DNA from 2 places in the Brevibacterium sp. 'Marine' genome. Region 1 is predicted to be linked to the other one. Evidence: predicted binding sites of a transcription regulator. Region 1 holds the regulator's gene; the other holds the start of a gene.
What was found. The regulator LexA, encoded in region 1, represses DNA repair genes until DNA is damaged. The targets are predictions, from matches to a motif close to TCGAACANNTGTTCGA.
Positions count from the first base shown of each region.

Region 2: the regulator LexA is predicted to act here: its motif matches at 3,632-3,647, upstream of HF684_RS03245 (HNH endonuclease signature motif containing protein).

Region 1 is NZ_CP051626.1:2,612,863-2,618,383, reverse strand. Features, by position in the region: gene hflX (GTPase HflX) at 1-651, shown strand, start outside; gene HF684_RS11755 (ATP-dependent DNA helicase) at 648-2,618, shown strand; gene lexA (transcriptional repressor LexA) at 2,712-3,467, opposite strand; gene HF684_RS11745 (LysM peptidoglycan-binding domain-containing protein) at 3,702-4,040, shown strand; gene HF684_RS11740 (histidinol-phosphate transaminase) at 4,170-5,348, shown strand; gene hisB (imidazoleglycerol-phosphate dehydratase HisB) at 5,345-5,521, shown strand, end outside.
Region 2 is NZ_CP051626.1:750,840-756,360, reverse strand. Features, by position in the region: gene HF684_RS03265 (SPFH domain-containing protein) at 1-13, shown strand, start outside; gene HF684_RS18915 (MarR family transcriptional regulator) at 355-834, shown strand; gene HF684_RS03255 (organic hydroperoxide resistance protein) at 963-1,385, shown strand; gene HF684_RS03250 (NADP-dependent malic enzyme) at 1,630-2,835, opposite strand; gene HF684_RS03245 (HNH endonuclease signature motif containing protein) at 3,694-5,521, shown strand, end outside.

The DNA of each region.
Region 1 (5,521 bases):
GCGGGCAAGTCCTCCCTGCTCAACCTGCTCACCGACGCCGAGGTGATGGTGCAGAACGCCTTGTTCGCCACCCTCGATCCGACCGTCCGGCAGGCCAAGACTGCCGACGGCATCGTCTTCACCTACACCGACACCGTGGGGTTCGTCCGCAACCTGCCCCACCAGCTGGTCGAAGCCTTCCGTTCGACCCTGGAGGAGGCCGCCGGTTCGGATCTGCTCCTCCACGTCGTCGATGCCTCCCACCCGGATCCGCACGGTCAGATCCAGGCCGTGCGCAATGTGCTGGGGGACGTGGAGACCGGGGACATCCCCGAACTCCTCGTGTTCAACAAGGCCGATATCGCCGAGGAGGCTGTGATCACCGGCCTGCGCGCGGAGTACCCCGACGCCCAGTTCGTCTCCGCCGTCTCGAAGGAAGGGATCGACGACCTCATCGAGGCCATCGAGAACCGCCTTCCCGTCCCGGATATCGACATGACCGTGCTCATTCCCTATGAACGCGGTGACCTCGTGTCGAAGATCTACGCCCTCGGCACGGTCGAACACGAATCGCACGGCACGGAGGGCACCAGCCTGCAGGCGAAGGTGCCGACCGAACTCGTCGACGAACTGCGCGAATTCCAACGTCCGGACCTGGTCATCGACGAGTGAAAGCAGTCGAGAACCTCCTCGAATCCGCTGTCGGCGCCATCGGCGGATCGCCACGCGAGGGTCAGCAGGAGATGGCGCAGGCGGTCGCCTCGTCGCTGGACAAGGGAATCCATCTGCTCGTGCAGGCGGGAACGGGCACCGGCAAATCGCTGGCGTACCTCGTCCCGGCGGCCGAATACGTCACCCGCACCGGCGGGAAGGTCGTCGTGTCCACTGCGACCCTGGCCCTGCAGACTCAGATCATCCACCGCGACCTGCCCCGGCTGTTCAAGGCCGTGAAGAAGGACCTCGACCCGCTGCCCCGAGCGGCACTGCTCAAGGGGCGGCGGAACTATGTGTGCAAGCACAAGCTCGCCGGCGGATACCCCGACGAGGGTGAGGGCATGCTCTTCGACCTCGGGGCCGACGCCGAGGCGGGACGCAAACCCACCGAACGTTCGGGTCTGGGGGAGGAGATCCAGCGGATCCGCACCTGGGAGAAGACCACCGACACCGGCGACCGTGACGACCTCCTGCCCGGTGTCAGCGATCGCGCCTGGTCACAGGTGTCCGTCAACGCCTTCGACTGCCTCGGATCGAACTGCCCGCTGTTCACCGAATGCTTCGCCGAAATCGCCCGGAACAAAGCCGCCGAAGCCGATATCGTCGTGACGAACCATGCCCTGTTGGCCATCGACGCCTTCGGGGAATCGAACGTGCTGCCCGAACACGATGTCATCATCATCGACGAGGCCCACGAGCTCAAGGACCGGGTGACCAGCGCCCTGTCCGGGCAGATCAACACGAGCATGCTCTCGGCGGCGACGAGCTCCGTGCGCAAACACACCACGGTCCAGGACGGGGTCGTCTCGCTGCTCGATTCCGCCGCGGCGGCACTCGAACGCGCCCAGACCTCGGTGCCCGAGGGACTCATCCTGCATATGAGCGAGGCGCTCGGACTGGCCCTGGCGCAGATCCGCGACTCCGCCCGCCAGATCATCAACGACATCGGCGGCAAGACCGACGACGCCGATGCCGGACGGCAGATGGCCAAGGCTCGCTGTCAGGAGATCTTCGAACTCGCCGAACGCTTCTGCGACCCGGGCAAGAACGACGTCATCTGGCTCTCCCGGTCGACGTTCAGAGAGAAGGAGACGACGAACCTGGTCGTCGCACCCTTGAGCGTGGCCGGCACCATGCGCAATGGGATCTTCGAGGAATCGACGGTCGTGGCCACCTCGGCGACCCTGTCCCTGGGCGGGAACTTCGACGCGGTGGCCGCTTCGTTGGGACTCTTCGGACCCGACGCCCCGAAATGGGACAGCCTCGATGTCGGATCACCCTTCGACTACGGCAAGCAGGGCATCCTCTATGTCGCCTCCCATCTGCCCAAACCCGGCCGCAGCGGGCTGAGCGAGGAAGCGCTGACCGAGCTCGCAGAACTCGTCGAGTCGTCGAACGGCGGTGCCTTGGGGCTGTTCTCCTCGCGGGCGGCGGCCAATGCGGCAGCCGAACACCTGCGGACGAAGTTCGACTTCCCGATCCTGCTCCAAGGCGACGACGGACTGCCCGCGCTGGTCTCACAGTTCACGGCCGATGATCAGACCTGCCTGTTCGGGACGATGTCCCTGTGGCAGGGAGTCGACGTGCCGGGACGGACGAACCGCCTGGTGATCATCGATCGTCTGCCGTTCCCACGTCCGGACGACCCGCTCATGCAGGCACGGGCACGCGATGCCGACCAGCGTGGAGTCAACGGCTTCATGGCGGTGTCGGCCACGCACGCCGCCCTGCGGCTGGCTCAGGGGGCCGGTCGCCTCATCCGCTCGACCGGTGACAGGGGAGTGGTGGCCGTGCTCGACTCGCGGCTGCGCTCGGCCCGGTATGCCGGGTTCCTCGTCAATTCGATGCCGAGGATGTGGCCGACGACGAACTCCGGCCTCGTCCGCACAAGCCTGGCCAGACTGGCCGAAGCTGACGAGAAGTGAGGCAGACGGTGCTGAGCTCCGCCGGATGACGCAGAAGCGCCCGCGACCAACCGTGGTCGCGGGCGCTTCTCAGTTCGAAGGCGGGGCGGAGGATCAGAGGCGGCGGATGACCGCGACGACGAGGCCCATGATCTGTGCGTAGGTGCCGTCGATGGGTTCGTAGTTCTCGTTCTGCGGCATCAGCCACTGCTGACCGGCCTTGCGCTTGAGCGTCTTCACCGTGGCCTCGCCGTCGAGGAGGGCTGCGACGATCTGACCGTTGTCGGCGGTGTGCTGCTTGCGCACGACCACCCAGTCGTCGTGGCAGATGGCGGCTTCGATCATCGAATCGCCGACGACCTTGAGCAGGAACATCTCTCCGGAGCCGACGACCTGCGTCGGCAGGGAGAAGACATCGTCGACCTCCTGCTCGGCCAGGATCGGGCCGCCGGCGGCGATGCGTCCGACGACCGGGACCTGCACGGTGTTGTTGGCCAGCTCCTCGTACTTCGCGCGCTCGGCCTCTTCCTCTTCGAACGGATTGACCACTTCGATGGCACGCGGGCGCTTCGGGTCGCGGCGGACATAGCCGAGGCGTTCGAGCTGGGAGAGCTGGTGGGCGACGCTGGAGAGGGACGCCAGTCCGGCGGCTTTGCCGATCTCGCGCATGCTCGGCGGGTAGCCGTTGGCTACGACGGCGCGTTCGATGGTCTCGAGGACGAGACGCTGGCGGGGAGTCAGGCGGAAGTCGCCCTCACCGGATGACCCCTCAGGGATCTGGACCACGTCGTCATCGCTGCGAGCGGCTGCGATCTCGGTGGCAACATCTTCGTTGCGAGGCCTGCCTCTGCCTCGTTTGTTCTGAACCACTGCTCGTTCCCCTTCGTTCTATTCCCTGCCGCTGAACGCCGTGATCTCCGCTTCGAAGATTCTCGTGTCAGTGCCGACTGAGATGGTTCTGACAGATCAATCAACAACGCTGGTTCCCTCTCATTGTCGCATAGATGTTCGAGTTGGACTGGACATTTGTTCGATTGGCATGTTGAATAGAACAGACGTTCTACCGATTACTGGTGGAATCGTACGAATGAAAGAGGTAATGCGATGTCTGCACAGAACACCGAGCTGCGCCTGACCACTCGTGGACGCCAGGCTGTGCGCCTTCTCCGGACCCTGCTCGTCGCTCTCGTCGTCATCGGCGGAGCGGTCCTCCTCGCCACCCAGTCGTTCTCGGCCGCTGCCGTCGCCGAATCGGAGACGGAGAGCATCGGCATCGACGCCGAGGCGGTCGTCGTCGGTGAAGGCGAATCGCTGTGGACCGTAGCGACGAGTCTCGGCATCGACCGCGACACCCGTGATGTCGTGGCCGACATCGTCGAGATCAACCACCTGGACACCCCGACCGTTCACCCCGGCCAGACCCTCGACGTCCCCGTCCGCTGAGGTCGAGGCCGGCTCGGCCGGCAGGGCGCCGGCCACGGGCCGACCCGTCCGATCGGGTGAGCCGACCGGCGCACCTCGATGCCCGACCCGCCGCCCGGGCGGCGGGGGCCTCTCGGTAGAATGGTCGCCGTGGGAAACATCGAATCTCTGCCAGTGCGCTCCGACCTCGTCGGCCAAAAGCCCTACGGGGCTCCGCACCTCAATGTGCCGGTCCAGCTCAACGTCAACGAGAACGCCTATCCGCTGCCGGACGTCGTTATCGACAGCATGCGTTCCGCCATCGACGACCATTTCGCGGGACTCAACCGTTATCCCGATCGCGAATTCACCGCACTGCGCGAACATCTCGTCACCTATTTGGACGGTGTGAACGAACGTGCGGGGGACACCGTCGACCTCGACCCCTCCATGATCTGGGCCGCCAACGGTTCGAATGAAGTGCTCAGCCATATCGTCCAGGCCTTCGGCGGACCGGGCCGCACGGTCCTCGGGTTCACCCCCTCCTATTCGATGCACCCGCTCATCACTACGGGCACGGGTGCCGAATGGCAGCACGTCGAACGCAAGGACTATTTCACTCTCGATGCCGAGACGGTCGCCGCCGAGGTGGCGCGGGCGAATCCGGACATCGTCTTCCTGTGCACTCCGAACAATCCGACCGGCACCTCGATCGGCCTCGACGTCATCGAAGCCGCCTACGACAATTGCGCAGGGATAGTCATCGTCGATGAGGCGTACGCGGAATTCTCCCGCCCCGCCAAGTCCTCGGCGATGACTCTGCTTGACGGCCGGCCCCGCCTCGTCGTCTCCCGCACCATGAGCAAGGCCTTCGCCTGTGCCGGACTGCGTTTGGGCTACGCCATCGCCGCCCCCGAGCTCATCGATGTCCTCCGCCTCGTCCGCCTGCCGTACCACCTGTCCGAGGTCACTCAGGTGCTCGCCTGCACGGCACTCGAACACGCGGAGCTGCTGCTGGGCAACGTCGACCGACTCATCGACTCGCGCAACCGCATGTCGAGCCACCTCGCCGAGGCGGGCTTCACCGTCCACGACAGCGATTCGAACTTCGTCCTCTTCGGCAACATCGCCTCACCGGCCGAGCTGTGGCAGAAGCTCCTCGACCGCGGAATCCTCATCCGCGATATCGGCATCACCGGCCACGCCCGCGTCAACGCCGGCACCGAGGACGAGACCGAAGCGTTTCTGACCGCCATCGACGAGATCCTCGCCGACGACCCTGACCTCCTCGCGGACCGTCCGCAGTCTCCGACCCCGTCATCAGCCGCCCCGACGAAAGGCACTCCATGAGGCAGGCCCAGAACTCACGCACCACCTCCGAGTCAACGGTGTCCGTGTCCGTCAACCTCGACGGCACCGGCACCTCGAACATCTCGACTTCCGTGCCGTTCTTCGACCATATGCTCACCGCCCTGTCGAAGCACTCGATGATCGACCTCGACATCACCGCCACCGGCGATACG
Region 2 (5,521 bases), 1.9 Mb from region 1:
CAACCAGGGCTGAGCCGGCAACACTGAACCGGCCGGCAGAGCTGAGCCGGCAGCGCTGGGCCGGCAGAGTTGAGCTGGCAGACACCGCTCAGCGCACACCGCCGAGGGGCGGGTGAAGAGAGATCTTCACCCGCCCCTCATCCGTATACGCACCTCCAGTGCTCCACTTGGTAACTCCTCCACCGGCGGGGTCCTCCCCATAGGAACTCGCCGCCACCTGGGAACTTCTCTTCCTAGAAACTCGCCGCCTCCTGGGATTTCGACGCCGCCCGCGAACTGACTGACTCCTGGGAACTCGCCGCCTCCCGGAATTATTAGTTGTGCACAATTGAATTGTGTGCAATCATTTTTCCCATGAACGCGCTCGATCTCGACCGGCAGCTCTGCTTCGCTCTCTATTCGGCGTCACGAGCGATGACCGCGTCGTACAAAGATCTGCTTGCCGAACTCGGCATCACTTATCCGCAGTATCTGGTGATGCTCGTGCTGTGGGAAGAGGGTTCCGACGACGATGGTGTGACGGTCAAGCGCCTCGGCGAGCGTCTGCAGCTCGACTCGGGCACGCTCTCCCCTCTGCTGTCACGACTCGAATCGCTCGGCTTCGTCGCCCGCCATCGTTCCGCCGAGGATTCGCGCAGAGTTCTCGTCCGCGCCACTGCCGAGGGCGCGGCGGCTAAAGCACGCGCCGAATGCGTTCCCGCCCGGATCGGTGAGCGCACGAATCTCGACCCAGCGTCGATGCCCGAGCTGCTGAAGACCCTGCGCACGCTGACGAGGAACCTGCGCGCGGAACCGGCGCCCGTCGAGTCCCCCGACCCCCTGCCGCACCATTGAACTCACACCGCACCGCTGACCCCGCACTGCACCGCTGACCCCACATTTCACCACCGACCCCACTGATCACCGCCGATCCCACTGATCACCACTGATCCGACAATGCACCACCAACGGAAGGAAACATCATGAAGGCTCTCTACACAGCAGAAGCACTGGCCACAGGCGAAGGCCGCGACGGCCACGGACGCACGAGCGACGGAAAGGTCGATGTCGATCTCGCGACTCCGACCGAGATGGGCGGCAGCGGCAACGGCACGAATCCCGAACAGCTCTTCGCCGTCGGCTACGCGGCCTGCTATCACTCAGCGCTGCGCCTCGTGGCCGGTCAGGCCAAGGCGAACGTCGACGATTCCACGGTCGGCTCACGCGTCAGCATCGGCAAGGACAATGAGGGCGGGTTCCAGCTCGCCGTCGAACTCGAGGTCACTCTCCCGCACCTCGACAAGGCCGAGGCCCAGGCGCTGGCCGACAAGGCCCACAAGGTGTGCCCGTACTCCAACGCCACCCGCGGCAACATCGACGTCACCATCACCGTCACCGACGACTGAGCGGCAACGCGGCTGCCAGGAGTCGGCGGCAGCCCTCCGGCGGCTGACCGGCTCCGGCGCGCCGGCGCGGGCCAGAACCTCCGGCCGCAACAACAGCTGAGGGGCGGGTGAAGATCTCTCTTCACCCGCCCCTCAGTGCCGTTCTGATCCAGCAGCCGACCCGCAGACCCTGCCCCACCCAAACCTCAGCTGACATCAGCGGATACCAGCTGACACATGCGAACCTCAGCGCGACGCTATGACCTCAGCGCTCGGCCATCGCCTCGAGCGCGGACTTCTCGACCGCCTCGGCGACGGCCGGGGCAACACGGGAATCGAGCGCGCCGGGCACGATGTAGCCGGGCTCGAGGTCATCGCCGACGAGATCGGCGATCGCACGGGCGGCGACGAGCTTCATATCGTCGGTGATCTCGGACGCATCGGCGTCGAGCGCACCGCGGAAGATTCCAGGGAACGCGAGGACGTTGTTGATCTGGTTCGGGAAGTCGCTGCGCCCGGTAGCCACCACGGTGGCGTACTTGGCGGCGACGTCGGGGGCCACCTCGGGGTTGGGGTTCGACAGAGCGAAGATGATCGCGTTGTCGGCCATGTTGGCCAGGTGCGCCTCGTCGATGGTGCCGCCGGAGACGCCGATGAAGGCATCGGCACCGTCGAGGGCCTCGCCGATCCCACCGGCGATTCCGCGCGGATTCGTCGACTCGGCGAGGAACTGCTTGGTCTCGGTCAGATCGGAGCGGCCGGCCTCGACGACGCCCTTGGAATCGAGGACGACGATGTCCTTCACGCCTGCGTCGGCAAGGATCTTCACCACGGCCACACCGGCAGCTCCGGCACCGGAGACGACGACGCGGACGGAATCGAAGGACTTCTTCACCACGCGCAGTGCGTTGGTCAGTGCGGCAAGGACGACGACGGCGGTGCCGTGCTGGTCATCGTGCATGACGGGAATGTCGAGGGCTTCTTTGACCCGGTCCTCGATCTCGAAGCAGCGCGGGGCGGAGATGTCCTCGAGGTTGATCGCTCCGAAAGTCGGGGCCATGCGGACGATGGTTTCGACGATCTCGTCCGTGTCATTGGTGTCGAGTACGATCGGAATCGCATTCAGCCCGGAGAAGGACTTGAACAGGGCGCACTTGCCCTCCATCACCGGCAGCGAGGCGGCCGGACCGATGTCACCGAGGCCGAGCACAGCCGACCCGTCAGAGATGACCGCGACGAGCCGGCCGGTCCACGTGTGCGTGCGCGCCAGCTGCGGTTCGTCCTTGATCGCGGTACAGACCTTGGCCACGCCGGGGGTGTACGCGATCGAGAGGTCGCGCTGGGTCTGGAGCGGTGAGGTGAGCTCGGCGGAGAGCTTGCCGCCTTCGTGTGCCTCGAAGATCTCGGCGTCGGTGATCGGGCCCTGCGAGCCCTGGTCGGAGGCGGCTGAGTTGTGAGCGGTGGTCGTCATGGTTGATCCTCATGGTTGATGCGGCGGCGGTCCGTGAGCGTGAGGAGCTCGCGCGCACTCGGCTGGGCGAGCACTCTGCTCGATGATCGGATCATCGGTGCAGCCGACAGTGATCGTCTGTCCACCGGTCGGCGCGGACACGGTCAGCCGTGAGCACCGGCGATGGTCTGAGCGAAGAACTGGTCACCAGTGAAGGATGGTGCGGTGACGTCGACGCGGCCCGCGACGTGGCCCTAGGTGAAGGGCTACGCGGTTGCGCGCAGTGCGGATACGGCTCGCATGTGGCGAGTACCGACCTCATGGGTCGCATCCGGCAACCCGATCATCATAACCGATGCTGTGACCCGTTACACCCGAAAATCCCGCCCTCACCGAGGCTGTCCCGCCGTTTCGGTGGCACGTTCTCCAGACCTTTGGACCCCGCGGGAGGGCTGTGGCCTTCGGCCTCACCGAGGCGGCGCGTCCTTGACGCGCCGACCCATTTCGAAATTGCGACGGGTCAGCGCCGAGGAGGCACGCCCCGATGGCCGACTCATTCTGCAGCCGCGACGGGTCAGTACCGAGGAGGCGTATTCTCCCCGGAAATCGCAGCAGACCTTCCCCGCAATCCCCACCCAGGAACCGCACTCATCCAGAAACCGCGCCTGACCTGCATGGATGAAATCCAACACTCTCATGTCAGTGCCGGATGCAACGATGATGAGGTAATCAGAACCTCTTAGATCTCTCACCGAGAAATATTCGAATCCTTTCTTTGTTTTCTATTGTGACTGTCCGTTTGAACGCTTATCATAGAATTAACAGCTTTTCGATTCAGCACCACTCCCGACAACGAAGTCCGAGGCAGGTGAAAACGCAATGAAGGGCACCACCAACCGTTCGACCCCGGGTCGGGCCGAAGAGCCGGGCGCAGCACAGACTTCGCCGTCACCGCGATTCGCCGTCCGCTTCGAATCCAGCATGTCTCGCTTCGCCGAGAATGCCGTCGCTTCCGATCGTGCGCATTTCTCGCTCCTCGAGTCGGTCTCTTCGGTCGTACTCGAACAGGTGTTCATCGAGTTCGAACTCCCCATGCCCGAGGGGTCCGAGCCTTTCCGCTGCGAGACGATTGCTGCAACCTTCGAGCGTCGAGCCGAAGAGTCCGAACAGACCACCGGCTTCGGCTCGGCGGATACGTTCGAGATCGCACCCACGGACGCACCGTCGTCGACCGATGCGCCTTCCTCCGCAGCAGTAGTGCCTTATGATGCCGACTTCGCCAGCGCGCAGGTGGAAAAGGCGGCTGAGTCCGAGAAGAAGGTCCTGCCTGAATTGCCCGAGCTCGATGAAGGCATCTGCTTCTCGAAATGGGTCTATGACTATGTCGACGCGGAGGACCTCGTTGAGATCTCGACGGTGCTGGGGACCAATACTGCGCGCACCTACCGTCAGCTGACCGGCGCGATGACGATCTTCTATGGTCTTCCCCGCTTCGCCGACCGGGTCCGCGCCGGAGAGTTCACCCAAGCCCATGTCGACGTGGTTGCCCGCCAGTGTGCCGACGTCGCGTTCGCCTTCCTTCCGAAACTCGATATCTTCCTGGCGGCCCGGCGCGCCGATATCACCTGCGAGACTCTGCGCCGTGATCTGGCCAAAATGATCGCCCTGCTCATTCCGCCCGTCGACAATACCGAGCTCGCCACCAAGCGTCGTCGCATCGATGTCGACGGCTACAAGGACGGCTCAGCTTGCCTGACCGTCAGCGGACCCTCGGCGGAGATCTTCGCCTGCTACAACCGGATCCAAGGCATGGCTCTTGCCGTGCATGGCAAGAACAAGTCGGCATTCAACTTACCCGTGGGCGTTGAGATCAGCGATGACCGCTCCATCTCCCAGCTCGAGTACGATCTGTTCATCCGGCCTGTCCCGGAGCTCAAGGTCAAGGTCGTGTCGGTCGATCGGATCACGGGAATCCAAACAGCCAAAGACACATCGCTGCTCGACGCCGACGGCGAGCTCATTCCGGATATGAACTCCGACGACGCCGTCGCCGACTTTGCGAAGCATGTTGCTTCGGGCTCAGCCGGCGACGCAATGGAGACGTCCGACGGGTGTTCAGCCGGCGGCGCCGAGGAATCGTCCGACGCTTGCTCTGCTGCCGACCGGTCCGTCGGCTCGGCGTTCTGCCCCGACGGTGAGGACGCTGACGGACCCGTTGAGTATTTCGTCAAGCTGCGTATGCCCACCAATGCGTGGTGGCTATCGCATCAGGCTGCTACCGTGGTGACCGTTCCCTTCCTCACCCTCACTGAAGATTCGGACCTGCCCGGCACTTTTGCCGACGGCTCGCCTGTACCCGCCGAGGTGGCCCGCACTATCGCCGGCCGCTCGAAGAGCATCCAACGGATCCTCACCGACCCCGGCACCGGCACTCCCGTCGACGCCAAAGCGACGACTTACCAAGTCCCCAGAGATCTTCGGAAGACCCTGGTCGAGCAGTGGACGGTGTGCACCGTTCCCGGCTGCTCGCGTCGGGCCGAGAAGTCGGAGATCGACCACGTCGTTCCGTTCTTCCACCTGAATCCGCTCAAGGGCGGTCTCACTCGGTTCGGAAACCTGCATCCTCTGTGCAAGAAACACCATGCACTGAAGACCGCCGGCCGCCTTCGGGTCACTATGCCCAAATCCGGTGAGCTCGACTACGAGT